One region of the Micrococcus sp. Mcc28 genome, then DNA from elsewhere that is predicted to be linked to it. Evidence: riboswitches for the same ligand, from Rfam matches in the RefSeq annotation. Region 1 holds a riboswitch; each other region holds the start of a gene.
The links. Region 1 has a riboswitch for thiamine pyrophosphate ahead of NR073_RS01765 (thiamine ABC transporter substrate binding subunit). Riboswitches for the same ligand answer to the same signal wherever they lie in the genome.
Positions count from the first base shown of each region.

Region 1 (9,453 bases):
CGAAGCGGCCGAGGTCGAACAGCCCGAAGTACTGGCCGTTGTTGACGTGCAGGGCCATGTCCACGTCCGTGGGCAGGGCGCGCATCGGCAGCGTCGTCGGCTCCCAGAGTCCGGCGCGCGGGCGGCGACGCGCGCGGGCGACGACCCAGATCGTGCGGGGGATCAGATGCATCGGATGTTCCTCCTCGGGGTCACAGGACCCCCTCGGTCAGATGGTCCGGCGTGCCGAACCGGTGGGCGGTCACGGACACGGCCTGTTCGTGCAGGAACGGCAGCAGCTCCACCTCGCCGGCGCTCACCACGGGGCCAGCGTAGACCGCCACGTCGGGGGTGTCGCCGAGCGCCGCGTGGAGCGCGCTCCGCGCCGCCTCGGCCGCCTCCCGGTCGCCGGCCCAGTCGGCGACGAGCCGGATCCGTGCGTCGCCGCCGCCCTCCGCTGCGGGCGGGATGAGGGCCAGCCGCCGGGCGCGGTCGTGGAACGCGGCGTCATCCTCGACGACGACGTCCACCGGCGCGGCCGTGCCGGCACCCTCCGTGCGGGCGGACCGGACCAGCTCCTCCACCCGGCCGCGCACGGCCTCGGCCGAGAGTCCGTCCGTATCGGGCCCCTCCGCGGTGGGGGTCGGGCGCAGGCTCACGGTCATGGGCGCCCCGGCGCGCAGGCCGGCGGAGACGATGCGCAGCAGGTGGTCGGCGGGCCCCGAGTGCCGGCGCACGAGGACCGGGGTGGGGACGTGACGCAGCACGTTCCGCTCGGCCTCGAGCGCGGAGACGTCCGTGGCCACCCCGAACACGGTGGTCCACGCGTGGGTGTCGAGGGCGCGGGCGGTCTCGAGCCAGGACGCGCCCGCACCGTCGGCCTCGGCCCCGGGCCGCCCCTCTCCCCCGGCCCACGTGGGCGCGTCCTCCCAGTCCACGAGGCCGTGCAGGTAGTGCGGCCCGCCGGCCTTCGTGGTGGGGCCGACGACGGAACGCTTCCAGCCGCCGAAGGGCTGGCGGCGCACGATGGCCCCGGTGATGCCGCGGTTCACGTAGAGGTTGCCGGCGCGCACGCCGCGCAGCCACACGTCGATCTCCTCCCGGTCCAGCGAGTGCAGCCCGGAGGTGAGGCCGTAGTCCACGGCGTTCACGATCCCGATCGCCTCCTCGAGCGTCTCGGCCGTCATCACGGCCAGCACGGGGCCGAAGTACTCGGTGAGGTGGGCGTCGGCGCCGGGTCGTACGCCGGAGCGGATGCCCGGGCTCCACAGGCGACCCGTCTCGTCCAGCTGCCGCGGGCGCAGGGCCCACCGCTCCCCCGGGCCGAGCTCGGTGAGCCCGCGGCGCAGCTTCTCGCCGGGGGCCTCGATCACGGGGCCCATCTCGGCGCGCGGGTCCGCGGGGTGCGCCACGTGCAGGGACGAGGCGGCGTCCAGCAGCTGCCGGTGGAAGCGCTCGGAGGTGCCCACGGAGCCGACGAGCACCACGAGGGAGGACGCCGAGCACTTCTGGCCGGCGTGACCGAACGCGGACTGGACCACGTCCTTCGTGGCCAGGTCCAGATCCGCGGACGGGGTCACGATCACGGCGTTCTTGCCGGAGGTCTCGGCGAGCAGGTGCAGGTCGGGGCGCATCCCCTTGAACAGCCGTGCGGTGTCCCAGCTGCCGGTGAGGATGAGCCGCTCGACGGCCGGGTCGGTCACGAGCGCCGCGCCGACCTCCGCCTCGTCCTCGTCCGCCAGCGTCACCAGGCGCACGAGGTCCGCGGGGTCGTGCCCGGCGAGCGGGCCGCGGTCGTCGAACAGCCCCGAGTCCCGCAGCCCGGCCACGATCAGCTCCCACGCGACCGCGCCCGTCCGCTCGGACTGCGGGGCCGGCTTGAACACCACGGGCGAGCCGGCCCCGAGCGCGGCGAGGACGCCCCCGACCGGGATGGCCACGGGGAAGTTCCACGGCGGGATCACCAGGGTCAGGCGGACGGGCACGGCGCGGGCGCCCTCCACCGCGTCCAGGCCGCGTGCCAGGCGCGCGTAGTAGTGCGCGAAGTCCACGGCCTCGGAGACCTCGGGGTCGCCCTGGTCCAGGGTCTTGCCGGTCTCGGCGGCGGCCACCTCCAGCAGGCGGGCCCGGCCGGCGTGCAGGGCCCGTCCGACGGCGTCCAGCGCGTCGGCGCGCTCGTGGCCGGTGAGCGCGCCCCAGCGGGCGCCGGGGTCGGCGGTGGCGGCGATGGCGGCACGGGCGTCGTCGGCCGTGGTGGCGCGGTGGGCGCGGACGGTGTCCGCCCCGAGGGCCGAGCCCGGGACGGCCGCGAGGATCCGGCGGGCCCACTCCCGGTTGCCGGGCAGCGCGGGGTCCGTGTCCGGGGTGTTGGCGAAGCCGTCCACGGGGGCGGGGGTCGGCCCGTCCTCCCCACGGGACCGGTCCTGGACGCGGTTCGGACGGGGCACGGCCGCGTCCAGGTGGCGCAGCGAGGCGCGGAAGCGCTCCTCCTCGCGCGCGAACAGGTCCGCATCCGCGTCCAGGTCGAACACGGCGGACATGAAGTTCTCCGGGGAGGCGCCCTCCTCGAGGCGGCGCACGAGGTAGGAGATCGCCACGTCGAACTCCTCGGGCCGCACCACGGGCGTGTAGAGCAGCAGGGCGCCGACGTCGGCCCGGACGGCGGCGGCCTGGCCGGTGGCCATGCCGAGCAGCATCTCGAACTCCACGGCGGCCGGGTCGAGGCCGCGGCGCTCGATCAGCCGGTGGGCCAGGGCGACGTCGAAGAGGTTGTGCCCGGCCACGCCGATGCGCACGTGGGCCAGATGCTCCGGGGTGAGCGCGTAGTTGAGCACGCGCTTGTAGTTGGTGTCCGCCTCCTGCTTCGAGCCCACCGTGGCCAGCGGCCAGCCCGTGAGGGAGGCCTGCATCCGCTCCATGGGCAGGTTGGCGCCCTTGACCACGCGCACCTTGACCGGGGCGCCGCCGGCGGCGACGCGGCGCGCGGCCCACTCCTGCAGGCGCACCATGGCCGCGAGCGCGTCCGGCAGGTAGGCCTGCAGCACGATGCCGGCCTCGTAGTCGCGCAGGCCCGGCTGCTCGAGCAGGGCGGTGAACACGTTGAGCGTGAGGTCGAGGTCGCGGTACTCCTCCATGTCCAGGTTGATGAAGGTGTCCCGGTCCCGGGCGAGCTCGAACAGCGGGGTGAGCCGCTCGGTGATGTCCGCGACGGCCTCGTCGAACGCGTAGGGCGCGTGCGGGGCGGTGGCGGCGGAGACCTTCACGGACACGTAGTCGACGTCGTCGCGGCGGATCAGCGCGGCGATGCCCTCGAGCCGGCGGTCCGCCTCGCCCTGGCCGAGGATCGCCTCGCCCAGCAGGTTGATGTTCAGCCGGGTGTGCTCGTCGCGCAGGGCCGCGATGGCCTTGCCGAGCTGTCGGTCCCGCGCGTCGACGATCAGGTGGGAGACCATGTGCCGCAGCACGCGGCGGGCCGTGGGGACGGCGATGCGCGGCACGAGCGGGGCGGCGCGGCCGCCGACGCCGAGGACGGCGCGCAGGGCCGGGGGCAGGAAGCCGGGGGCGCGACCGGCGAGCTCCCGCAGCGCCCGGGCGGCGATCGCGGGGTCCTCGGGACGGACCACGTGGTCCACGAAGCGCACGATGAAGTCGAGGCCGCCCGGCTCCTTCAGGGCGCCCGCCAGCTGGCGGGCCGCGAAGTCGGCCTCATGGTCGCGGGACTCGGCGAGCCAACGCCGCACCTGCGCGACGGCGTCGTCGGCGAGGGCGTGCAGGTCGGCGGGGTCGGGGATCCCGCCGGTCGCGCCGAGGACCCGGTCGAGATCGTCGTGGTCCTGGGCGGAGAACATCGCGGTCATGGCCGCACTCTGCACGTGTGCCGGGTCACAGGTCAAACCGCCGCGGCTTCCTGTCAGACGCCTATGCTCGATGGACATCCCCTCGCCGCGCGCCCGCGCGTCGCCGCCGTCTTCCCAGGAGCCCGTCCGCCATGGCCGCCGCCGACCCCGTCCCCACCGACGCGCGGGAGCGCCGGGACGTCGTCGTGCCCGTGCCCGGACCCGAGGATCCGCCCGAGCGGGCCTGGCTCGTCCTGCCCCACCGCCACCCGGTGCCGACGCTGTTAGACGAGACGCGGGACGCCGTCGTGGGCCTGGCCGAGACGCTCGCCGCCGTGCTGCCGGTCACCGTGCTCGCCCACCCGCGCGACGCCGGGGCGGCGCGGCTGGTGCCCCCGGAGGTGGACCTGCTGCGCGCGCCCGTGGGCTCACCGCTGCTGGGCCGCACCGGGCCGAGCTTCATCCGCCGCCCCGAGGGCCTGGCCGCCGTCGCCTGGCGCAGCGCCGCGGGACTGACCGGGACCGGGCCGCTCGACGGCGCGGCCGCGACGGCCGTGGCGGAGGCGGCGGGACTGCCGCTGCTCACCCCCCTGCTGTGCGCCCCGCGCGGGGCCTGGGTGAGCGACGGCGAGGGGACGGCCGTGGTGGCCGCGGACCCCGTGCTGGACGGGCGGATCAACGGCGCGTGGACCCCCGGCCAGGTGGCCGCCGAGTTCGCCGCCCTGCTGGGGATCACCCGGGTGCTGTGGGTGCCGCCGGCACCGCGGCCGGACACCGGGCCGTGGGGCGGGCCCGGCCACCTGGCCTCGTGGGTGCGGCTGGGGGGCGACGGCGAGGCCGCCGTGCACTGGCGCGGCGACCGGTTCCACCCCGAGCACCCCTACGCGGCGGCGGCGCTGCGCTTCCTGCAGGGCGCCGACGACGCCGCCGGCCGGCCCCTGCGCGTGCGCACGGTGACCGGGGCGGCGCAGCCCGCCGCGTACGACCCGGCCGAGCGGGGCCCCCGCTCCCTCCTGGACACGCTGCCGCTGGGCGCTGCGGTGCTGCGGCCGGCGTTCGAGGACGCCGCGGGCGAGGAGGCCGCGGCCGCCGCGTGCGCGGCACTGCACCCGGGGCTGCCCCAGCTGTCGTTCCCCGCCCCGCCGCTGCTGCGGCTGGCCGGCGCGCTCAACGACCTGGTGCTGCTCCAGCCCCGCCCGTGACCTCGTCCGTCGCGGGACCGTCGTCGTCCCCGCCGTCCGCCGAGGCGCGGTCCTCATCTCCCCCGTGCGCGTCGGATCGCCAGGCCGCCGGGCGCAGCCGTTCCAGGAGCGAGGACTGACGGCGCTCCATCCCCTTCAGGTCCGAGGCGATGAGCGCGTTGATCCAGCGGGCGTTCGGGTCGGCGTCGATCAGCACGGCCTTGGCCAGCAGCGTGCAGGGCAGCGCGAGGATCGCGCCGAGCGGGCCGAGGACCCAGGCCCAGAAGAGCAGGGAGAGGAAGCTGACGGTGGGGATCACGCCGATCGCGTCGCCGGCCACCTTGGGCTGGATCACGGACTGCAGCACGAAGTTCAGCACCGAGTAGCTGACCACCACCCACAGGAAGTCGGACCAGCCGCCCGCCGCCAGGCCCAGGACGGCCGGCGGCAGCAGGCCGATGATGAAGCCGATGTTCGGGATGTAGTTGGTGAGGAAGCTGAGCACGCCCCACACGAGCGCGAGCGGCACGCCGATCAGCATGAGGGCGATCACGTCCAGCACCGCCACGATCAGGCCGAACACCGTGGTGACCACCCAGTAGCGGCGCACGCCCTGGGCGAACTCGACCAGGGCGTGGCCGAACTCGTGGCGGGCGGTGCTGAGCAGGCGGACGCGGCGTTCGACGTCCATCGAGTCCATCGCCAGGAAGAACATGCCCATGATCACGGTGACGAGCAGACCGAAGACCGCGTAGACGTTCGTGGCGATCTTCGTGATGGCGCTGACGGCCGTCCCGGTCACGGTGCTCATGTCGATCGAGGCCAGCTGCTGGGACACCATGTCCGGGGTCACGCCGCGCTCGTTGAGCCAGTGCGAGACGTCCAGGACGATCTGCTGGAAGCGGTCCGCGTACTTCGGCAGCTCCGCCACCAGCTCGAGGCCGGACCACACCATCATGCCCCCGAACACGGCCATCACCGCGACGACCAGCAGGACGGTGGTGGCGGCCCCGAGCACGGGGTGCAGGCCCCGGCGGATGAGCCAGGCCTGCAGGGGGTAGGCCACGATCACGAGGTTCAGCCCCAGGAAGACGGGCGCCGCTATGGAGGCGATCCCCTGGAAGAACTGCACCACCAGCACCAGGCCCGCGAGCGTCAGGACGATCACCAGCATGCGCGGCCACATGCGGTGGGGGCGGCGGATGTCCCAGTCGGAGGCGGGGCTGGACGAGGCGGGCGGCGGGGTCACCCCCGCGGGCTGTGCGGCGCTCACGCGGGCAGTCTATGCGCGGGCCGGACGGGGTAGGGTCGGGACCAGTCCACATCGACAGGGGAGCGCCCGCGCGGCGCTGAGAGTGCGGTCCGCCGCAGACCCTCGAACCTGCGCCGGTCCGCACCGGCGAAGGAAGTCGAGTCTCCCGGTCGACGTCGTCCCGGGATTCCGGTGGCGGCCTCGTCCCGGCCCCTCTGCCGTCCCAGAGGAGAACCGCCATGTCCCGCACCCCGCACCGCGCCCTCGCCGCCCTCTCAGTGGCCGCCCTCGCCCTCACCGGCTGTTCGGTGTCCGGCTCGTCCGGCGACGGGGCGTCGTCGTCCGCCGCCGGCGCCGGCGGCGAGCCGACGACGGTGACGATCATGACGCACGACTCGTTCAACCTGCCCCAGGAGCTCGTCCAGAAGTTCGAGCAGGAGTCCGGCTACACCCTGAAGACGACGGCCCCCGGCGACGCCGGCAGCGTGGTGAACCAGCTCCTGCTGGCCAAGGACGAGCCCACCGTGGACGGCGTCTACGGCGTGGAGGACCACTCGGCGCACCGCCTCGTCCGCGAGGGCGTCGTCGCCGAATACACCCCGCAGGACCTGCCCGCCTCCGCACAGGACCGGATGGTGGAGGACCGCATGACCCCGGTGGACCAGGGCCAGGTGTGCTTCAACACGGATCCGGCATGGTTCGAGGCCCACGACGTCGAGGCCCCCACCTCGATCGACCAGCTCGACGACCCCGAGTACGCGAAGCTGACGGTCGCCACCTCCCCCGTGGCCTCCTCCCCCGGCCTGGCGCTGCTCGCGGCCACCACGGAGAAGTACGGCGACGACGGCTGGCAGGACTGGTGGCAGGGCCTGATGGAGAACGGCGGCAAGATCGCCGACAGCTGGTCCGACGCCTACAACTCGGACTTCTCCGGCGGCGAGGGCAAGGGCCAGTTCCCGGTGGTGCTCTCCTACTCCTCCTCCCCCGCGTTCGCCCCCGAGACCGAGGTGATCGAGGACTCCTGCACCCCGCAGGTCGAGTACGCCGGCGTGCTCGAGGGCGCGAAGAACCCCGAGGGCGCACAGGCGTTCGTGGACTTCCTGCTCACCGAGGAGGTCCAGTCCGCCCTGCCCGAGTCGATGTACATGTACCCGATCGACGAGTCGGTGCAGCTGCCCGAGGAGTGGGCGCAGAACGCGCCGCTCGTCGAGGACGCCATCACCCCGGACCCCGCCCGCATCGACGAGCGCCGCGAGGACCTGCTGAAGGAGTGGACCGCCCTGGCCGAGGCCTCCCGGCGCTGATGTCCGCGCTCACCGAGGTCGCGGCCCCCGGCACGGACCTGCCGCGCCGGCGGGCCCGCGGCCGGGGGGACGGGCTCGGCCCGTGGTGGCTGGTGGCCGCCGTCCTGCCGGTCGCCTTCCTGCTCGTCTTCTTCGCGTGGCCCGTGGCGGCCATGCTCTGGCGCGGGATCGGCGGCGACGCCGACGCGTTCACCGGCGCCGTGGACCTCACCGCCTTCAGGGAGACCCTCGCCCGCGAGCGCACGTGGCGCATCCTCGGCCAGACGCTCGGGATGGCCGCCGCCGGCACGGTGGTCTCGGTGGCGCTCGGCCTGCCGACCGCGTTCGTGCTGCACCGGCGTCGCGTCCCGGGGCGGGCCGTGCTCCGCGCCCTCGTGCTCGTGCCGTTCGTGCTGCCCACGGTGGTGGTCGGCGTCGCGTTCCGCGCCCTGCTCGCCCCCGGCGGACCGCTGGGCTTCACCGGGCTGGACCAGACGACCACCGCCGTCGTGCTGGCCATGGTCTTCTTCAACGTGTCCGTGGTGGTGCGCCAGGTGGGCGCGCTGTGGAACGCGCTCGACCCGCGCCAGACCGAGGCCGCCCGCACCCTGGGCGCCTCGCCGTGGCGGGCGTTCCGCACCGTGACGCTGCCCCAGCTCGCCCCGGCGATCGCCGCGAGCGCGGCGCTGGTGTTCCTGTTCTGCGCGTCCGCGTTCGGCATCGTCCAGACGCTCGGCCGGCCCGGCTACGGCACGCTCGAGTCGGAGATCTGGGTGCAGACCTCCGTCTACCTGGACCTGCGGACCGCGGCGGTGTTCTCCGTGCTGCAGTTCGCGGTGGTGCTGGCCGCCGTCGTGGTCTCCGGCGTGACGGCGGCGCGCACCCAGCGGGCGCTGCGCCTGCGGGAGACGCCGCCGGCCCGGCTCACGCGCGCGGACGCGGTCCCGGTGGCCGTGATGCTCGCGGTGGTGGCGCTCGTGGTGGCGCCGATCCTGACGCTCGTGGTGCGCTCCTTCCACACCCGCCACGGCTGGGGGCTGGGCAACTATCGGCTGCTGTCCACGAGCGCGGGCAGCGGGTTCGTGGGCGGGTCGACGCCGGCCCAGGCGCTCGAACAGTCCCTGCGGGTGGCCGTGGACGCCACGCTCGTGACGCTCGTGGTGGCCGTGCCGCTGGCCCTGCTGCTGACCCGGCCCTTCCGTTCACGCGCGGCGCTGGTGGCCCAGCGGGCCCTCGACGGCGCCCTGCTCCTGCCGCTCGGCGTGTCCGCGGTGACCGTGGGCTTCGGCTTCGTCGTGTCCCTGCGGGCCGCGTTCCCGGAGCTGGCGGCCTCGGGCGTGCTCGTGCCACTGGCCCAGGCGGTGGTGGCGCTGCCGCTCGCGGTGCGGGCGCTCGTGCCCGTGCTCGCGGCGGTGGACCCGCGGCTGCGGGAGGCCGCACGCACCCTCGGGGCGGGCCCGTGGCGGGTGCTGGCCACCGTGGACGGCCCGTTCCTCGCCCGCGGCGTGGGCGTGGCCGCGGGCTTCGCCTTCGCGGTGTCCCTGGGCGAGTTCGGGGCCACGAGCTTCCTGGCGAGCCCGTCCGCGCCCACCCTGCCGGTGCTGATCGCCCGGCTGCTGGGCCGGCCGGGCGCGGACAACTACGGGATGGCGCTCGCGGCGGCCACGGTGCTGGCCGTGCTGAGCGCCGGGATCATGCTGGTGTGCGAGCGGCTGCGCCCCCGGGGCCCGGCCGGGGCGGGAGGTCTGTGATGACGCCGACGACGACGGGGGCCTCCCTCCGGCTGCGGGATGTGGCGATCCGCTATCCGGACGGCTCCACCCCCGTGCGGGGGACGGACCTGGACGTGGCCGCCGGGGAGATCGTGGCGCTCGTGGGCGCCTCCGGCTCGGGCAAGTCCACGATCCTGCGCGGGATCGCCG
Region 1 covers NZ_JALJRH010000002.1:163,135-172,587, forward strand. Annotated here, with positions in the region: gene NR073_RS01745 (thioesterase family protein) at 1-172, opposite strand, end outside; gene NR073_RS01750 (bifunctional proline dehydrogenase/L-glutamate gamma-semialdehyde dehydrogenase) at 192-3,836, opposite strand; gene NR073_RS01755 (agmatine deiminase family protein) at 3,968-5,017, shown strand; gene NR073_RS01760 (AI-2E family transporter) at 4,983-6,269, opposite strand; TPP riboswitch at 6,316-6,421, shown strand; gene NR073_RS01765 (thiamine ABC transporter substrate binding subunit) at 6,488-7,552, shown strand; gene NR073_RS01770 (iron ABC transporter permease) at 7,552-9,282, shown strand; gene NR073_RS01775 (ABC transporter ATP-binding protein) at 9,282-9,453, shown strand, end outside.

Region 2 (9,453 bases), on a different contig from region 1:
ACCCGGACCTCCCGCTCCGCTCGAGCGTCCGGGTCCGCAGAACGCAGAAGAGCCGGACCACCGTGTCGCCACGGGGGTCCGGCTCTGTTCGCTCGTGCCCCCGGCAGGATTCGAACCTGCGGCCTTCTGCTCCGGAGGCAGACGCTCTATCCCCTGAGCTACGGAGGCGGGGGTCGCGACGCGTCGAGCGCGTTGCGGACTCGTCGACTCTACACCATCAGGACGGCCCGTCCGTGACCTCCCCGCGGGGCGCGTCAGCCGGGCAGGCCCGCGCGCAGGGTCCGGGCCGCGGCCTCGGGGTCCTCGGCCTGCGTCACGGCGCGGACCACCACGATCCGTTCCGCCCCGGCCGCGCGGACCTCGGGCAGCCGGTCCGCGTCGACGCCGCCGATGGCGAACCACGGCCGCGCCCCCGCCGGGTCCTCCGCGTCCAGGCGTGCGGCGAGGGTCGGCAGTTCCAGTCCGACGGCGGCCCGGCCCGGCTTCGTGGGCGTCGCCCACACCGGCCCCGTGCAGAAGTAGTCCAGGCCGTCCTCCGCGCGGGCGCCGCGCACCTGCGCCTCGGTGTGGCACGAGCGGCCGAGCACCACGTCCGGGCCCAGCAGGGCGCGGCACTGCGCGGTGGTCAGGTCGGTCTGGCCCGTGTGGAACACGTCCACCCCGGCCAGGGCGGCGACGTCGGCGCGGTCGTTGGCGGCCGAGAGCGCCCCGTGCTCCCGGGCCAGCGGGACGAGCGTGGCGAACGCGGCCAGCTCGACCGCCACGTCCACGGCCTTGTCCCGCACCTGGATCACGTCTACTCCGCCGCGGAACGCCGCCGCGCAGAAGTCGGCGAACGCGGCCGTGTCGAGCGTGCCGTCCGGGCGCAGGAACCGCTGCAGGTCGGTGCAGACGTACAGCCGGGAGGCGGCGAGGCGGGCGCGGCGGCGCGCGCCGGGGCCGGTGCCGCCGTCGTCGCGGCCGGCCGCGGTCATCAGGAGCGGATCGGGGGAGTGCATGCGCCCACTGTGGCAGACTGGCCGCTGTTCCATGGGAGCCCGGGCCGCACACGCCGGGCTGAGAGGGCCGCAGGGGCGCACCGCGCCGGCGCGGCCGACCATCACCACTCGATGCGGGTCATGCCGCCGTGAGGAGGACCGGTCCGTGCACGTGGCCGTCGTCGGGGCCGGGATCATCGGCCTCACCGCCGCCGTGCGTCTGCGTGCCGCAGGCCACGCCGTCACCCTGATCGCCCCCGAGCTGGACGCCGCCGGGCGCCCGCACGCCGTGGCCGGGGCCACCCACGCCGCGGCGGGGATGCTCGCGCCGCTCGCCGAGACCCAGTTCAGCCAGGACGACCTCGCCCCGCTGCTGCAGGCCGGCTGGGAGGCCTACCCGGCCCTCGTGGACCTGCTCGCCGCCTTCACCGATGTGGAGACGGGCTTCCTCGCACAGGGCGCCTGGATCGTGGCCGCGGACCCCTCGGACGCCCGCGCCTGGGACCACGTGCTCGAGCACGCCTCGATCCTCGGTCGCCGGGTCGAGCCCGTCTCCGTCCGCGCGCTGCGCCGCGCCGAGCCCGCCCTGGCCCCGGGCCTGGCCGCCGGCTTCGACGCCCCGGACGACCATCAGGTGGACCCGCGACGGCTCGCCGCCGCCTGCGTCGCCGCCCTGCGCGCCGAGACCGGACCCGACGGCGGCCCGCTCCCGGTCGGCGCCGGACCCGCCGCCCGGTTCGTGGCCGGACGCGTCACCGCCGCCGGCCCGGAGGGCGAGGGGGTGCGCCTCACGCTGGCCGACGGGGGCGTCCTCACCGCCGACGGCGCGGTCCTCGCCGCGGGCCTGGGCCACCGCGGGATCGGCGGCGCGGCCACCGCCGTCGAGGTCCCGCTGCGCCCCGTCCACGGCGACGTGCTGCGTCTGCGGGTGCGCCCCGAGCAGCTGCTGCCGGGGGAGTCGCACCTGATCACCCGCACCGTCCGCGGCCTCGTCCACGGGCGCCAGGTCTACCTCGTGCCCCGCGCGGACGGCACCCTCGTGGTCGGCGCCTCGGCCCGCGAGGACGGCCTGGCCGGCACCTCCGCCGGGGCCGTGCTGGACCTGCTCGCCGACGCCGCCGCGATCCTGCCCGCCGTCCGCGAGTGCGAGCTGGTCGAGATCACCACCGCCGCCCGCCCCGGCACCCCCGACGACGCCCCGCGCGTGCTCGCCGTGCCCGAGGCTCCGGGCGCCGTCGTCGCCACCGGCTTCCACCGTCACGGGATCCTGCTCGCCCCCTGGGCGGCCGGGCGGATCCTCGAGCTGCTGCACGCCCGCCTGAAGGAGATCGCATGAGCACCCTCCCCCTGACCCTCAACGGAGAGCCCGCCGAGCTGGCCGTGGCCACCGTCCGCGACGTCGTCGCGCACGTCACCGGGCGCGCGATCGGCGAGGACGGCGCCGCCGCGGATGGGCGGCGGCTCGGCGTGGCCGTGGCGGTCGGCGGCGAGGTCGTGCCCCGGTCGGCCTGGGCCACCCGGGAGCTGGCCGCCGGGGACGAGGTCGACGTCGTCACCGCGGTGCAGGGGGGCTGAGCGATGGCCGAGCACCGCACCCCGCCCGCCGCCCCCGCGATCCCGCCGCTGCGGATCGGCGGCTACGACCTGGCCTCCCGGCTCATCATGGGCACGGGCGGCATCACCGACCTGACCGCCCTCGAGGGCGCCCTCGTCGCCTCCGGCACCACGCTCACCACCGTGGCGCTGCGCCGCTGGTCCGCGGACACCCGTGACGGCCTGGTCGCGCTGCTGGACCGCCTCGGCATCGACGTGCTGCCCAACACCGCCGGCTGCTACACCGCCCGGGACGCCGTGCTCACCGCCCGGCTCGGCCGGGAGGCGCTCGAGACCGACCTCGTGAAGGTCGAGGTCATCGCCGATGAGCGCACCCTGCTGCCCGACGTCGTCGAGACCCTCGAGGCCACCGAGCGGCTCGCCGCCGACGGCTTCACCGTCCTGGCCTACACCTCGGACGACCCCGCCATGGCGCTGCGCCTCGAGCAGGCCGGCGCCGCCGCCGTCATGCCGCTGGGCTCGCCGATCGGCTCGGGGCTGGGCATCCTCAACCGCGCACACCTGGAGCTGATCGTCTCCCGCGCCTCCGTGCCGATCGTGCTCGACGCCGGCGTGGGCACCGCCTCGGACGTCGCCCTGGCGATGGAGGCCGGCTGCGACGCCGTGCTCGCCGCCTCGGCGATCACGCGCGCCGCCGAGCCCGCCCGCATGGCCCACGCGTGCCGGCTCGCGCTCGAGGCGGGCTTCCACGCCCGCCGTGCCGGGCGCATCCCGCGCCGCGAGCACGCCCTGGCCTCCTCGCCGATGGCCGGGCGGGTCACGGCCGAGGAGGACGAGCGGTGACCGCCGCCCTGGACCCCGCCGCCCGCGAGCCCCGCGACCTCACCGCGCTGTCCGACACCCAGCTGGAGCGCTTCGCCCGCCACCTGAGCCTGGACGGCTTCGGCCCCGAGGCCCAGCTGGCGCTGCTGCGCTCCCGCGTCCTCGTGGTCGGCGCCGGCGGCCTCGGGGCGCCCGTGCTGACCTACCTCGCCGCCGCGGGCGTGGGGGAGGTCCACGTGATCGACGACGACATGGTGGACCGCTCCAACCTGCACCGCCAGGTGATCCACGCCGAGGCGGACCTCGGCCGCCCCAAGACCGCCTCCGCCGCCGCGACGATGCGCGGCCTGCACCCCGAGGTGCGCGTGGTCGAGCACCGCGAACGCCTGACCGCGGCCAACGCGCTCGAACGGGTCGGCGCCGTGGACCTCGTGCTCGACGGCACGGACAACTACGCGACCCGCTACCTCGTGGCCGACGCGTGCGAGATCGCGGGCGTGCCCGTGGTGTGGGGCGCGATCCTGCGGTTCGCGGGGCAGGTGAGCGTGTTCGCCCCGGGCGGGCCGCTGTACCGGGACGTGTTCCCGGAGCGGCCCGAACCCGGCGAGGTGCCCTCGTGCGCGCAGGCCGGGGTGCTCGGGGTGCTGCCCGGGATCATCGGCTCCCTCATGGCGGCCGAGGCGATCAAGCTGCTCACCGGGGTGGGCGAGCCCCTGGTCGGGCGGCTGCTCTCCGTGGACGCCCTGACGATGCGCTTCCGTGAGCTGCGGCTCGTGGCCGACCCCGAGCGGACCCCCGTGACGGACCTGTCCGCCCACGCGGCCCAGGCCCCCCGCCCGGACGACGCCGACGCCCCCGACTCGGCGGAGGCGTGCGGCGCCGCGGGCGGGGAGATCGCCCCCGCCGCGCTGGCCGCCCTGCTCGCCGACCCCGCCCGGGCCGCGTCCCTCACCCTGCTCGACGTCCGCGAGGACTGGGAGCGCCGCCTGCGCCGCGTCGAGGCCCCCGCGGCGGTGGCCGATCGACACGTCCCGCTCGAGGCCGTCCTCGCGGAGCCGGCGGCCCACGCGCCCGGGCAGGACCGCGTCCTGGTGGTCTACTGCGCCGCCGGAGCCCGGTCGGCCCGGGCGCGGGACGCCGTCGTCGGGGCCGACCCGGGCGCCGGCGGGCGCGTCCTGTCCCTCGCCGGCGGCCTCGCCGCCTGGCCCGCCTGACCCCCCCACCCCGACGAACCCTGCGAGATGGCCCCCACCGCGGGCCGGAGGGGGCCATCTCGCAGGGTTCGTTCGCACGCGCACGGGCGCGGCGGCCCTTCCGTAGACTTGCGCGGGTGAAGCCCGAAGACCTCTCCGCCCTGCTGTCCGCTGTCCTCACCGACGCCGTCGATGCCGGTGACCTCCCCGCCGCGCTGCGGGAGGAGATCACCCCCGCGCGCGTGAAGGTGGAGCGACCCCGCAGCCGCGAGCACGGCGACTGGGCCACCAACGTCGCCCTCCAGCTGGGCAAGAAGGCCGGGATGGCCCCGCGCGACCTCGCCGGGCTCGTGGCCGAGCGCCTGACCGACAAGCCGGGCATCGCCGCCGTCGACGTCGCCGGCCCCGGCTTCCTCAACGTCACCCTGGACGCGGCCTCGGCCGGCGCCCTGGCCCGCGAGATCGTCGAGGCCGGCCCGGAGTACGGCCGCAACGACGCCCTGGCCGGGCACACCGTGAACATGGAGTTCGTCTCCGCCAACCCCACCGGCCCGCTGCACATCGGCCACACCCGCTGGGCCGCGCTGGGCGATGCGATCGCCCGCCTGCTGCGCGCCTCGGGGGCGGACGTCACCGCCGAGTACTACGTCAACGACGCCGGCAACCAGATGAACGTGTTCGCCGACTCGGTCCTCGCCCGCCTGCACGGCCGCGACGTCCCCGCGGGCGGCTACCCGGGCGCGTACGTGCAGGAGCTGGCCGACGCCGTCGCCCTCGAGCACCCGGACGTGCGCGAGCTGACGGACGAGGCCGCCCGCCCGGTGGTCCGCGAGGCCGCGTACCGGCTCCAGATGCAGGACATCAAGGACACGCTCGCCGCCTTCGACGTGCACTTCGACGTGTTCACCTCGGAGCAGACGCTCCACGACTCCGGCGCGATCGACCAGGCCGTGCAGCGGCTGCGCGAGCAGGGCCACATCGAGGACCGCGAGGGCGCCGTGTGGCTCAAGACCACCGACTTCGGCGACGACAAGGACCGCGTGCTCATCCGCGCCAACGGGGAGCCCACCTACTTCGCCGCCGACGCCGCCTACTACCTCCACAAGCGCGACCGCGGCTTCGAGGAGAAGGTGTACCTGCTCGGCGCCGACCACCACGGCTACGTGAACCGCCTCAAGGCGATCGCCGCCGCCGCCGGCGACGACCCGGCGACGAACATCGAGATCCTCATCGGCCAGCTCATCTCGGTCAACGGCGCGAAGCTCTCCAAGCGCGCCGGCAACATCATCGAGCTCAAGGACCTCGTGGAGTGGCTCGGCCGCGACGCCCTGCGCTACGACCTGGCCCGCTACCCCGCGGACTCGCCCCTGACGATCGACCCCGAGCTGCTGCGCTCCGCCACGAACGACAACCCCGTCTACTACGTGCAGTACGCCCACGCCCGCGCCTCGGGCGCGGCGCGCACCGCGCAGGCCCACGGCGTGGACCGCTCCGAGTTCGACGCCGCCCTGCTCACCCACGCCACCGAGTCGGAGCTGCTGGCCCAGCTGGCGGAGTTCCCGGCCGTCGTCGGCGCGGCGGCGCGCCTGCGCGAGCCCCACCGCGTGGCCCGCCACCTCGAGGTGATCGCCGGGGCCTACCACTCGTGGTACGCCGCCTGCCGCATCGTGCCCATGCCCACCGACGACGGGACGCCGCGTCCCGTGGAGACCCTCAACCGCACCCGCCTGTGGCTCAACGACGCCACCGCCCAGGTGCTGGCCAACGGTCTCGGCCTGCTCGGCGTGACCGCCCCGGAGAAGATGTGAGCGCCCGGATGACGACGCCGCAGCCCGCCCCCGCCTCCCCGCTCGCCCCCGCCTGGCTCCCCGCGCCGGGGGACCCGGACGCGCTCGTGCCCGGCCTGTGGGCCGCCGGCGTGGACCGCGCCGCCGACGGCGAGCTCACCGTCCAGGGCCTGCGCGCGAGCGCGCTCGCCGCGGAGTTCGGCACGCCGCTGCTCGTGGTGGACGAGGACGACTTCCGCGCCCGCGCCCGCGCGTTCCGCGAGGGCTTCGACACCGCGTTCGCCGACCTGTGCGGGGGAGCGGACGTCTACTACGCCGGCAAGTCCATGCTCACCCTCTCCACCGCCCGCTGGGCGGCCGAGGAGGGCCTGCGCGTGGACACCGCATCCGGCGGCGAGCTGGCGATCGCGCTGGCCGCCGGCGTCGACCCGGCCCACATCGGCCTGCACGGCAACAACAAGTCGGACGCCGAGCTGCGCACCGCCCTCGAGGCGGGCGTGGGCCGGATCATCGTGGACTCGCTCGACGAGCTCACCCACCTGGCCGCGCTCGCGGCCGAGGCCGGCCGCCGCGCCCCCGTGATGCTCCGGCTGACCCCGGGCGTGCACGCGCACACCCACGACTTCATCGCCACCGCGCACGAGGACCAGAAGTTCGGGCTCTCCCTGGCCCCGGCGTCCACCGACCGGGACGGCAACGTGGCCGGCCGCTCGCCGGCCGCCGTCGCCGTGGCCGCGGCCCTGGCGGCCGAGTCGATCGACCTGCTGGGCGTGCACTGCCACATCGGGTCCCAGATCTTCGAGGCCGAGGGCTTCGGGCTGGCGGCCGGACGCGTGCTCGAGTTCCTCGCCGAGATCAAGGCCGAGCACGGGGTGGAGCTGGCCGAGCTCGACCTCGGCGGCGGCCACGGCATCGCCTACACGGCCGTGGACGAGCCGCGCCCGGCCGCGGAGATCGCCGACGCCCTCGCCGACGACGTCCAGAAGACCGTCGAGCGCCTCGGCCTGAGGTGCCCGCGGGTCTCGCTCGAGCCGGGGCGGGCCATCTCGGGCCCCGCGGGGCTGACCCTCTACACGGTCGGGGTGACCAAGACCGTGGACGCGGACGCCCCCGACGGCGGCACCGCGGCCCGCCGCTACGTCGCCGTGGACGGCGGCATGTCCGACAACCCGCGTCCCGTGCTCTACGACGCCGACTACACCGCCGTCTCCGCGCGCCGCACCTCGGAGGCCGAGCCGGCGCTCTCCCGTGTGGTGGGCAAGCACTGTGAGTCCGGCGACATCCTGGTCCGCGACGTGTACCTGCCGGCCGACCTGGGCCGCGGCGACCTGCTGGCCGTGCCGGCCACGGGCGCGTACACGCACGTGATGTCCTCGAACTACAACGCGCTGGCCCGCCCGGCCGTCGTCGCGGTCTCCGGCGGGCAGGCGCGGGTGATCATCCGTCGCGAGACGCAGGAGGACCTGTTCGCCCGCGAGGCCGATCCGCGCCTCGCCCGCTGAGGACGCGGGCGCGGCGCACCCGGCCGCCGGCCTCGAGCCCGGGTGGGTCCGTCCCGCTCTGCGGACACCGAGTGTCGCGCGGTGGGACGGGCCGGGGCGCCGCGCTAGATTCGAGGCCAGCCGGGCCGCGCGGTCGCGCGGGCCCGACCCACCCTGGATCACGGAGGACCATGCCCCAGCACACCGACGCCCCCACCGCACTCAAGGTCGCCCTGCTGGGCGGCGGGACCGTGGGGTCCCAGACCGCCCGGATCCTCACCGAGGACGCCGACATCCTGCGGGACCGCGTGGGCGCCGACCTCGAGCTCACGGGCATCGCGGTGCGGGACACGGGCGCGACGCGCGACTGGCAGGCGGACCCGGCGCTCTACACGACCGACGCCGAGGCGCTCGTGGACGGCGCGGACGTCGTCATCGAGCTGATGGGCGGCATCGAGCCGGCCCGCACCCTGATCCTGCGCGCCCTGGCCGCCGGCACGTCCGTGGTGACCGGCAACAAGGCACTGCTGGCCCAGCACGGCGAGGAGCTGTACGCCGCGGCCGCCGCCACCGGCGCGCAGCTCAGCTTCGAGGCCGCCGTCGCCGGCGCCATCCCGATCCTGCGCCCGCTGCGCGACTCCCTGGGCGGCGACCGCGTCACCCGCGTGATGGGCATCGCCAACGGCACCACCAACTTCATCCTCGACCGGATGGACTCCGAGGGGGCGGACTTCGACGACGCCCTCGCCGAGGCCCAGCGGCTCGGCTACGCCGAGGCCGACCCGACCGCCGACGTCGAGGGCCACGACGCCGCCGCGAAGGCCGCGATCCTGGCGACCATCGCGTTCGGGGCGCCGTACACACTGGACCAGGTGGCCGTCGCGGGCATCACCGCGATCACGGCCGAGGACAACGCCGCCGCCGCGGAGGCGGGCTACGTCATCAAGCTGCTGGCGATCGCCGAGCGCGGCCGCGCCGCCGACGGCGCCGAGGGCGCGGTCCTGCGCGTGCACCCCACCCTGCTGCCGCGGGAGCACCCGCTGGCCTCCGTGCGCGGGGCGTTCAACGCCGTCTTCGTGGAGGCCGACAACGCCGGCGAGCTCATGTTCTACGGTCCCGGCGCCGGCGGCGCCCCCACCGCCTCCGCGGTGATGGGCGACGTCGTCTCGATCGCCCAGCGCATCGTGCGCGGCGGCCCGGCGCGCCTGCGCACCCCCGTCACCGCCCTGCCCGCCCTGGACCCGGCCGAGGCCCACACCTCCTTCATGGTCGTGCTGCGCGCGGCGGACCAGCCCGGTGTGCTGCGCCGCGTCGCCGGGGTGTTCGAGGAGCACGGCGTCTCCATCGAGACGTTGCGTCAGGTCCCATCTGAGCGCGAGGACGCCCCCGGCGCGTCCCTGCGGCTGATCACCCACCGTGCGCGGCAGCGCGACCTCGACGCCACCGTCGGGGCGCTCGCCGCCCTGGACGTCGTCCACGAGGTGGCGTCCGTCCTCCGAGTCGAAGGGAACTGACCCATGGCCCACCAGTGGCGCGGCGTCGTCCGCGAGTACGCCGACCGCCTGCCCGTCACCGAGGACACGCGCGTGATCACCCTCGGCGAGGGCGGCACCCCGCTCATCCACGCCCCCCACCTCTC
Region 2 covers NZ_JALJRH010000001.1:102,943-112,395, reverse strand. Annotated here, with positions in the region: tRNA gene NR073_RS00515 (tRNA-Arg) at 96-168, opposite strand; gene thiE (thiamine phosphate synthase) at 255-998, opposite strand; TPP riboswitch at 1,020-1,150, shown strand; gene NR073_RS00505 (FAD-dependent oxidoreductase) at 1,144-2,313, shown strand; gene thiS (sulfur carrier protein ThiS) at 2,310-2,552, shown strand; gene NR073_RS00495 (thiazole synthase) at 2,556-3,374, shown strand; gene moeB (HesA/MoeB/ThiF family protein) at 3,371-4,567, shown strand; gene argS (arginine--tRNA ligase) at 4,684-6,354, shown strand; gene lysA (diaminopimelate decarboxylase) at 6,363-7,835, shown strand; gene NR073_RS00475 (homoserine dehydrogenase) at 8,006-9,328, shown strand; gene thrC (threonine synthase) at 9,332-9,453, shown strand, end outside.
Region 2: linked by a shared signal. The riboswitch ahead of NR073_RS00505 (FAD-dependent oxidoreductase) and the one ahead of NR073_RS01765 (thiamine ABC transporter substrate binding subunit) in region 1 are both predicted to bind thiamine pyrophosphate.

Region 3 (9,453 bases), on a different contig from region 1:
CCGGACGCGCGCTGCGCTGGACCGAGCCGGAGCAGCGGCACCTGACGCTGGCGTTCCACCCGGAGGTGCCCGCCGGCGCCGTGGACGACGTCGTCGCCGACGCCGGCCGCATCGCGGCGGGACATGCCCCGCTGCACCTGCACCTGGCCGGAGCGGGGGAGTTCTCCCACCGCACGCTCTGGGTGGGGGTGGGCGGGCAGGTCCGGGAGCTCGGCGCGCTCCTGGCGGAGCCCTGGCTCGCCGACGACGACGGCCGGGACCGCCGGCGTGCCCACCTCACCGTGGCGCGGGTCTCGGCCGCCGCGCCCCGACCTCGGGGTCGGAGGCGGGGCGAGCCCCGTCCGCCGGCACCGGCCACCGTCCTGCTGGCCGAGGCCGTGCGCGCGCTCGCCGTGTACCGCGGTCCGCAGTGGACCGCCGACGGGGTCGAGGTCGTGGCGTCCCGGCTCGGCGAGGGACGGTCCGGCGGGCCGCTGCACGAGGTGCTGGCGACCGTCCCGCTGCGCGGCTGAGAGGCCGACGGGGCGGCCGGAGCGGGAGACCCGCCCGGCCGACCCGGCCCCGGGTCAGCCCTCCAGGGGGCCCTGCACCGCGTACAGGCGCTTGTTGGCGAACTCGTCCACGGCCATGGGGCCGAGCTCGCGGCCGAAGCCCGAGCGCTTCACGCCGCCGAAGGGCAGGTTCGCGCCGGCGGCGGAGGCGAGGTTCACGTTCGCCATCCCCACCTCGAGCTGGTCGGCCACGCGCTTGGCCTCGTCCAGGTCCGTGGAGAACACGGCGCCGCCGAGACCGTACTGGGAGTCGTTGGCCAGCGCCACGGCCTCCTCGGCCGAGGACACCTTGTAGACCACGGCGGCCATGCCGAACAGCTCCTGCGTGTAGGCGGGGTTCTCCTGGTCCACGTCCGTGATCACGGCCGGGGAGACGTAGAAGCCCTCGCCCTCCGGGCCGGAGACGCGCTCGCCGCCCACGTGGACGGTGGCGCCGGCCTCCTTGGCCGCGGCGATCTGCTCGGTGAGCCCGTCGGCCGCGGACTCGGAGGACAGCGGGCCGTAGACGTCGGCGTCGCGCGAGGTCGGGTCGCCGGGCTTCATCGCCGAGGAGCGCTGGACCAGCTCATCCACGAAGTCGTCGTAGATGTCCTCCATGACGATCATGCGCTTGTTCGAGTTGCAGGCCTGGCCCCAGTTGCCCATCCGGGTGGCCAGTGCGTCGCGGGCGGCGGCGCGGGCGTCCGGCGCGGAGAGCACGATGTACGGATCGGAGCCGCCGAGCTCGAGCACAACCTTCTTGAGGTGCCGGCCGGCCTGCTCGGCGACGGTGGCGCCGGCCCGCTCCGAACCGGTGAGGGACACGCCCTGCACGCGCGGATCGGCGATGATCGTGGAGATCTGGTCGTGGGTGGCGAACACGTTCTGGTACACGCCCTCCGGGAGCCCGGCTTCGGTGAAGAGCTCTTCCAGCAGCTGCGCCACCTGCGGGTTGATCTCGGCGTGCTTGAGCAGGATGGTGTTGCCCAGCACGAGGTTCGGCGCCACGAAACGGGCCACCTGGTACACCGGGAAGTTCCACGGCATGATCCCCAGCAGCGGGCCGAGCGGCAGCCGCTGGATGAACGCCTCCTGCCCGGAGAACTGCTTGATCCGCTGGTCCGCGAGCAGCTCCTCGGCCTCGTCCGCGTAGTACCCGAAGATCTGGGCGCCGTAGCGCACCTCGCCGACTGCCGCGCCGAGGGACTTGCCCATCTCCGTGGTGATCAGCGCGGCGATGTCCTTGGAGCGCTCGGCCAGCAGCTCGGAGATCCGCTTCACGACGGCGGCGCGCTCGGCCACCGACTTCCGGGACCACTGCTCGTACGCGGCCTGCGAGGCGTCGAGGGCGTCGGCGATCTGCTGATCCGTGGCGTTGTCGAAGGACTTCAGCAGCTCCCCGGTGGCCGGGTTGATCGTGCGGTAGCCCTGAGAGGCGGAGGTGGTGGTCATCAGTCGTCACCCTTTCGTGTGGACGTCCTGCGTTGAGCTCCCCATCCTGCCGGAGGCCCCCGCTCACTCCCAGATCCCGGACGCCCCTCTTCGCCAGGAGCCGAGAAGGTGGGTGTCCACGATCCCGGCGGCCTCCATCAGGGCGAAGCACGTGGTCGGCCCCACGAATCGGCAGCCGTGCGCCTTCAGCGCCCTCGCGAGCGCGCGCGACTCGTCCGAGGTCGAGGGGACCTGCGCCACCGTCTCCGGCCGTGGGGTCGCGGCAGGCTGGTGCGCCCAGACCAGCCCCGGCAGACCGCGGACCGGCCGGTCGCCGTCGCCGTGCCAGGCGGGGCCCGCGCCGGGGGAGCCCGGGTGCAGCGGGGCGAACCGCTCACCGCGCATCCCGACGACGGCCTGCGCGTTCGCGATCGCCGCCTCGATCTTGCGCCGGTTCCGGATGATGCCGGGGTCCGCCAGCAGCGCCTCGACCTCCGCGTCCCCGAACGCCGCGACGGCGTCCGCGTCGAAGCCCGCGAACACCTCCCGGAACCGGGGCCGCTTGGCCAGGACGGTCCGCCAGCTCAGGCCCGACTGGAACGCCTCGAGGACGAGGCGCTCGAACAGGCCCCGCTCGTCCGTGACGGGCAGGCCCCACTCCGTGTCGTAGTACTCCCGCAGCAGCGGATCCCGTGCCGCCCACGGCGGGCGGGCCCGCCCGTCCTCACCCACGACGACGCCACTCGGCGGCGCCTGTCGCCCGTCGGCCGGTGGATCCTCGGCGAGGGTGGAGACGGGGGCGGGGAGGCCGTCGTCGGCGTGGTGCGCGCTCATGCATCCGAGCCTAGGAGCGGCCCCGGACATCCGGAACCGGAACGCGACGCCCGGGGACGCCACGCCGTCTGCGGACACCTGTGCAGGAGGCACGGCCGGACCTCGTCACTCGAGCCGCCCGGCCCGCAGCCGCCACGTGTGGTCGCACCGGGCCGCCACGGCGGGGTCATGCGTCACGATCACGATCGCCCGCTCCGGCTGGGACATGGAGCGGAAGAGCCCCATCACCTCGTCGGTGCGCTCCTCGTCCAGGGCGCCCGTCGGCTCGTCGGCGAGCAGCAGGGAGGGCCCCATGATCACGGCCCGGGCGATGGCCACGCGCTGGCGCTCGCCGCCGGAGAGTCGGCCGACGGGGTGGTGGAGACGGTCTCCGAGCCCGAGCCGCGTCAGAAGCTCGGCGGCCATGTCGCGACGCTCGCGCTTCGCCGGGCGCGGCCGCGCGTAGAGCAGCGGCAGGGCCGCGTTGTCCATGGCGGTCGCCCGATCGATGAGCAGATGGTCCTGGAGCACGATGCCGCACGTCCGGTTCCGGTAGGCGTCGCCGTCGGACGACCACGGTGCCGGCAGGCTCCGCCCAGCCACACGGATGCTGCCGGCGTCCGGTGTGTCAAGGCAGGCGAGGAGCCGCAGCAGGGTGGACTTGCCGGACCCGGAGGGTCCCATGATCGCGTGGACGCCGCCCTCGGGGACCTGGAGTGAGACGCCTCGGAGCACGGGGACATCCCCGGCGGGGCCGCGGTAGGAGCGGTGCACGTCGTGCACGGTGAGCAGGGACATCACACGGTCCTTTCGACGAGTGCCGCCGTGCGGACGGCCCGGTGCAGCCGGCGGAGGGGATGACGGGTGCACGCAGCGGCGATCGCCAAGACGACCGCCAGCCCGACCACGACGACGGCAGGCGCCGGACGCAGTCCGCCCGCTTCCGAGGCGATGCCGAGGCCGAGCAACGATCCGAGCACGGCCGGAATGCCCCATACCGCGGCCACGGATGTGGCGATCCGGAGCCGGATCAGTCGTCTGGGCGCCCCGACCGTCAGGTGCGCCAGCCACGCGGGCGTGAGTCGACGGGTCATGGTCGTCAGGAGGCTCACCACCGTCACGACGGCGCTGGCAAGCCCGGCGGTGTAGGCGGTGACCATGAGCGCGGCACCGCGGGCTTCTCGGGCGATCGGAGACCTGGCCGAGGCGATCGGGGCCAACTCGGCGACCACGCCCGTCTCGTCCTCGAGGACGTCGAGTGCCGCTCTCACCTCGGAGGCCGCGTCCTGGCGTGCCACGACGGAACCGTAGACCGCCGCGAGCTGGGCCGGTTCGATCAGGCCGGCCATGGTCGTGGTGCTGGTGACGATGACGGGCGACTCACCCAGGGGCCAGAGGGATCCGTCGGCCCGCGGCGCGGCCGCGTCCCCGGGGAGTGGGCCGGCATAGCTGTGGGGTGTGGACCCCACATACACGGTGCCGCCCGGCCCCCCGGAGGTGATCGCGGCGGGAGCGAAGTACACGCCCTCGGCGGGACTGACGGCAGCGGCAGCGCCGAACTCCCGGGCCAGACCAGGCGTGGCGATGACCGCCCCCTGCAGCCGGGGGTCCTCGATTCCGATGGCGTCCGTCACGAGAAAGGCACGGGGGTCGACTCCGTCGACATGGGCGGCGAACGCCCGGGAGACGGTGTCGACGGCGCGGGGGCGGAGGTCGGTCGTGACGGCGGGGTCCAGAATCCTGGCTGTCACCAGGCCCGACGACTCGGCGTCCTCGAGCACCTCGAGCGCCGTGGTCACCCCGCCGGCGACGCCCAGGGCCAGTCCGAACACGACCGACGCCACGGTCGTGTGCAGCAGGGACAGGAACAGCAGTCCGGGCGTGTCGAACAGGTCGCGGAGGCCGTCCGCAACGGCCCGCATGGCTGCCATCATGCGTGTGCCCTTCGGACCCAGAGGGTGGACAGGGTCGTGCTGAGGATGAGGATGGCGTCCACGACGAGCACGGCGGACCAGAGGAGAGCGGTGCCCCCCGTGAGCCCGATCTCCGCGTCCCACCGGGGCCATGCCACGAGCCAGACTCCGCCGGCACTCGCGGCGGCGGTCGCCCAGGCGAGCATGGCGGGCCGGACACCGAGCCGGGCCGCTCGCAGCGGGGAGGCACCGACGAGGCGGTGCGAGGTGACGGCAGGGAGCAGTCGACTGCGCAGGGTCGTGCGCCAGACGACCTGTGCGCCCAGCAGGGCGAAGCCGGCGATCACGGCGAGCAGGGGCACGTGGACACTGCGTCGCATCGCTGCCTCCCACGGCGGCGGGAGCGGGACGACGTCGACGACGACACCGGCCCGCCGCAGCGATTGGACGAGCTCGTCGACCTGGGCCGGTGAGCCGCCGATCACGCCGGCAAGGGACGAACTGTCGGTGGAGAGGAACGGGACCAGGAGGTCTGCTTCGGTGGCGCGATCCGGCGCGGAGGAGAGGTCTCGGACGACGACCCGATCGACGTCCGGCCAGCTCAGTTCGCCCGCAGCGGCACGTGCGGCAAAGGGGGAGGTGCTGGGGACGACCGCGGTCGGGGCGACGCCATCCGGGAGCACGTCCAGAGCAGGTCGGCCGGCGAGGGCAGTCACGTGGGGGCTCGTGGACGTGGCCGCAGAGCCGGAGTCCGGTCCCGTCAGCGACGTCCGGATCATGGGCCAGGCCTCGCCAGCGGGGAATGCCGAGATCTCGTACACCGTGCCGTCCATGCGCCAGCGTTCCTCCTTCTCCACCCCGACGTAGGACGCGAGGAGCGCTGCTGTTCCGAGCGTGATCAGGAGAAGGAGGAATCTCGAGACGAGCATCCGGGTCATCACGGCTGGCCCGAGGAGAGCTGAGCGGCTGGATGATGCCTCACCTGGGAAGCGCCCCTGGGGTGCGGACCGGCGGGGTCATGTCGACTTTCACGTCATATTCCATCCACTCAATTCCTGTGGGCGAATGGGACACGCATCACAGGGGCCTGACGGAATAGTGAGCCCAGTGTGTGTGTGAGTCAAGAGGCATCACCACTCGATCGACCACCGAGCGCACTGCCCCGTCCGTGGGGCCGCGCCTTCGCCGTCCCGGAGGGCCTTGTCCTGGCGATCGCGTCATGACCTGGTGGCGGCCCTCAGGTCATGACGCGATCGTCAGGTGGCGCAGGGGCGGGCCATCCCGCCCCACCTCACCCCGCGTCCGGCCTCAGGCGTCCGAGGCGGTGCGGATCGTCGGCTCGGGCAGGTACACGGACCCGCCGGCGGCCCGGAACTCCGCGGACTTCGCGGCCATGCCGGCCTCGGCGATCCGCGCCTGCTCGGACGCGCCGCCGAACTCGCTGCGGATGTCCTGGCTGATGCGCATGGAGCAGAACTTCGGCCCGCACATCGAGCAGAAGTGGGCGGTCTTGGCGGGCTCGGCCGGCAGCGTCTCGTCGTGGTACTCCTCGGCGAGCTGCGGATCCAGGCCGAGGCCGAACTGGTCGCGCCAGCGGAACTCGAAGCGCGCCTTGGACAGCGCGTCATCGCGGTCGCGGGCGCCGGGGTGGCCCTTGGCGACGTCGGCGGCGTGCGCGGCGATCTTGTAGGTGATCACGCCCGTCTTCACGTCGTCCCGGTCCGGCAGGCCCAGGTGCTCCTTGGGCGTGACATAGCAGAGCATCGCGGTGCCGTAGCGGGCGATCTCGGTGGCGCCGATGGCCGAGGTGATGTGGTCGTACGCCGGGGCGATGTCCGTGACGAGGGGGCCGAGCGTGTAGAACGGGGCGCCCTTGCACAGCTCCTGCTGGCGCTCCACGTTCTCCCGCACCAGGTGCAGCGGGATGTGGCCGGGGCCCTCCACCATGACCTGGACGTCGTACGCCCACGCCCGCTCCGTCAGCTCGGCGAGCGTGTCGAGCTCGGCGAACTGGGCGGCGTCGTTGGCGTCCGCCACGGAGCCCGGCCGCAGGCCGTCGCCCAGGGAGAACGCGACGTCGTAGCGCGCGAAGATCTCGCAGAGCTCGTCGTAGTTCTCGTAGAGGAAGTTCTCCTTGTGGTGGCCCAGGCACCAGCCGGCCATGATCGAGCCGCCGCGGGAGACGATGCCGGTCACGCGGTCCGCGGACAGCGGCACGTGGCGCAGCAGCACGCCGGCGTGCACGGTCATGTAGTCCACGCCCTGCTCGCACTGCTCGATCACGGTGTCGCGGAAGATCTCCCAGGTCAGGGCCTGGTGGTCGCCGCCGACCTTCTCGAGGGCCTGGTAGATCGGCACGGTGCCGATCGGCACCGGGGAGTTGCGCAGGATCCACTCGCGGGTGGTGTGGATGTCGTCGCCCGTGGACAGGTCCATCACGGTGTCCGCGCCCCAGCGGGTGGCCCACTGCAGCTTCGAGACCTCCTCGGCGATCGACGACGTCACCGCCGAGTTGCCGATGTTCGCGTTGACCTTCACGGCGAACGCCTTGCCGATGATCATCGGCTCCGACTCGGGGTGGTTCACGTTCGCCGGAATGATGGCGCGGCCGGCCGCGACCTCGGAGCGCACCAGCTCCACGTCCACGCCCTCGCGCAGGGCGACGTAGCGCATCTCCGGGGTGATCTCGCCGCGCCGGGCGTAGTGCATCTGGGTGACGCGCGCGCCCTCCTTGGCGCGCAGCGGGGGGCGGCGCTCGCCGGCCCACTCCTGTGAGGCGGCGCCGCGGCGCACGGCCGAGCGGCCGTCGTCGAGCAGGTCGCGCTCGCGGCCCTCGTACTCCTCGACGTCGCCGCGGGCGCGGATCCACTCGGCGCGCTGGGCGGGCAGGCCGCGCTCGGGCACGGAGCCCGGGCCCATGGTGCGGTAGACGGTCAGGGGCGCATTGGGCGTGCCGTCGGGGGAGTCGTCCTGGTGGACCTCGGTGACGGGCACGCGGATGCCGTGCTCGGCGTCCTCGAGCCAGCCCAGACGGTGCGTGGGGTAGTTCTCCTCGGCGACGACCTCGGCCGTCGACTCGGCTGCGGGCAGGGGGGTGCGCTCGGAAACGGACATGGCCGCGGCTCCTTCTTCCTTCGCCGGAATGACCCGGACAGGTTCAGACGGTCTCCGGGCGGCGTCAGCCCGGTCTCAGCCCCGTGCCGTGGGGCTCCCGTGGGATGCGAACGACCCTAGCACGTCCCCTGCGGGGCCTCACCGCCGTCGGCAGCGGCCATGCGGCGGGCCGCTCAGGCGCGCGCCGCGCGGGCCGCCCGCCGGCGTACCGTGGTGCGCTCGACGATCCACGTCACGACCAGCATCACGATGATGACGATGCCGGCGTAGCCGAGGACGGGGTAGACGGTGCCCACGAGGTCGGAGAAGCCGACGCTCGAGAGCAGGGTGGCGGCCAGGGCCGTGACGACGGCGATGACCCAGCCCGGCACGCGGCGCATCGAGGACAGCAGGGCGATGCGCTCCACCCCGCCGTACAGGCACGAGACCGCCGTCGTGAACTGCGCCAGCAGCAGGACGACCGTGTACAGCAGGGCGGCCCAGCCGCCGATCATCGCGGCCAGCTCGACCATGGGCAGCTCGGCACGGCCGATGAGCTGGGCGTGGACGGTCAGCGCGGCCATCACCGCGCCGGCCATCACCACGAGGCCCAGTGCCCCGAGCCCGGCCCCGGCGACGAGGGAGCGGCCCGACGAGGAGCTCTCCTCGCCGATCGGGGCGAGCACCGCGTAGGCCAGCTGGATGTTGAAGGCCACGTACAGCACGCCCGAGAGCCACCACTGGTTGATCAGCGGGGACGAGGTCACGAGCGCGGCGACGTCGTCCACCGCGGCCCCCGGGTTCGCCAACCCCCACACCGCGACGCCGACGGCGACCACGATGATCAGGGGGACCACCACGGCCTGGACGCGCACGAGGCCCGTGATGCCGGCCAGCACCGAGACCACGCAGACGGCGGCCATCACCAGCGAGCCCACGAGCGAGGGCAGCCCGAACGCGGTGTGCACCGCCGCCCCGGCCCCGGCCAGCATGATCACCAGCGTCCCCAGCAGGGACGTGGTGATGCACAGGTCCGCGAACCAGGTGGGCACGCGCGACGTCGTGGGGTTCACGATCCGGTGGATGTCCGTGGTCCGCAGCTTCTGCGCCAGCCGCAGCACGATCACCGCGAGCAGGAAGAACAGCGCGCCGGCGATCACGAGCGCCCCCGTGCCGCCCCAGAGGCCGAAGCTCACGAAGTACTGCAGGATCTCGTTGCCCGAGGCGTACCCGGCGCCGATGGTGGTGCCGATGAACGTGGCGGCGATCCCGAGCGGGGAGGTCGGCCGCAGCGGCGCCGACTCCTCGGCTTGGCCGGGGTGCGCGGGAGAGCTCTCTGTGACGTGGGACATGCGACTACATTCTCATGGGCGGGATCGGCCCGGCCCGGACGGCCGATCCGCCCCGACCCGAAGGAGCCCCCGCATGACCCCCGCCGTCCCCCGCGTGCTCAGCATCGCCGGCTCCGACTCCGGCGGCGGCGCCGGTGTCCAGGCCGACTTGAAGACCATCGCCGCGTGGGGCGGCTACGGGATGACCGCGATCACCGCGATCACCGCCCAGAACACGCAGGGCGTGCAGGCCGTCCACCCGCTGCCGGTGGACGTGGTGCGCGCCCAGCTCGACTCGGTCGCCGCCGACATCGCCGTGGACGCCGTGAAGATCGGCATGCT
Region 3 covers NZ_JALJRH010000001.1:113,104-122,556, reverse strand. Annotated here, with positions in the region: gene NR073_RS00560 (2'-5' RNA ligase family protein) at 1-512, shown strand, start outside; gene NR073_RS00555 (NAD-dependent succinate-semialdehyde dehydrogenase) at 567-1,982, opposite strand; gene NR073_RS00550 (DNA-3-methyladenine glycosylase I) at 2,046-2,795, opposite strand; gene NR073_RS00545 (ABC transporter ATP-binding protein) at 2,901-3,572, opposite strand; gene NR073_RS00540 (hypothetical protein) at 3,572-4,708, opposite strand; gene NR073_RS00535 (hypothetical protein) at 4,705-5,625, opposite strand; gene thiC (phosphomethylpyrimidine synthase ThiC) at 5,996-7,801, opposite strand; TPP riboswitch at 7,798-7,912, opposite strand; gene NR073_RS00525 (hypothetical protein) at 7,975-9,132, opposite strand; gene thiD (bifunctional hydroxymethylpyrimidine kinase/phosphomethylpyrimidine kinase) at 9,206-9,453, shown strand, end outside.
Region 3: linked by a shared signal. The riboswitch ahead of thiC (phosphomethylpyrimidine synthase ThiC) and the one ahead of NR073_RS01765 (thiamine ABC transporter substrate binding subunit) in region 1 are both predicted to bind thiamine pyrophosphate.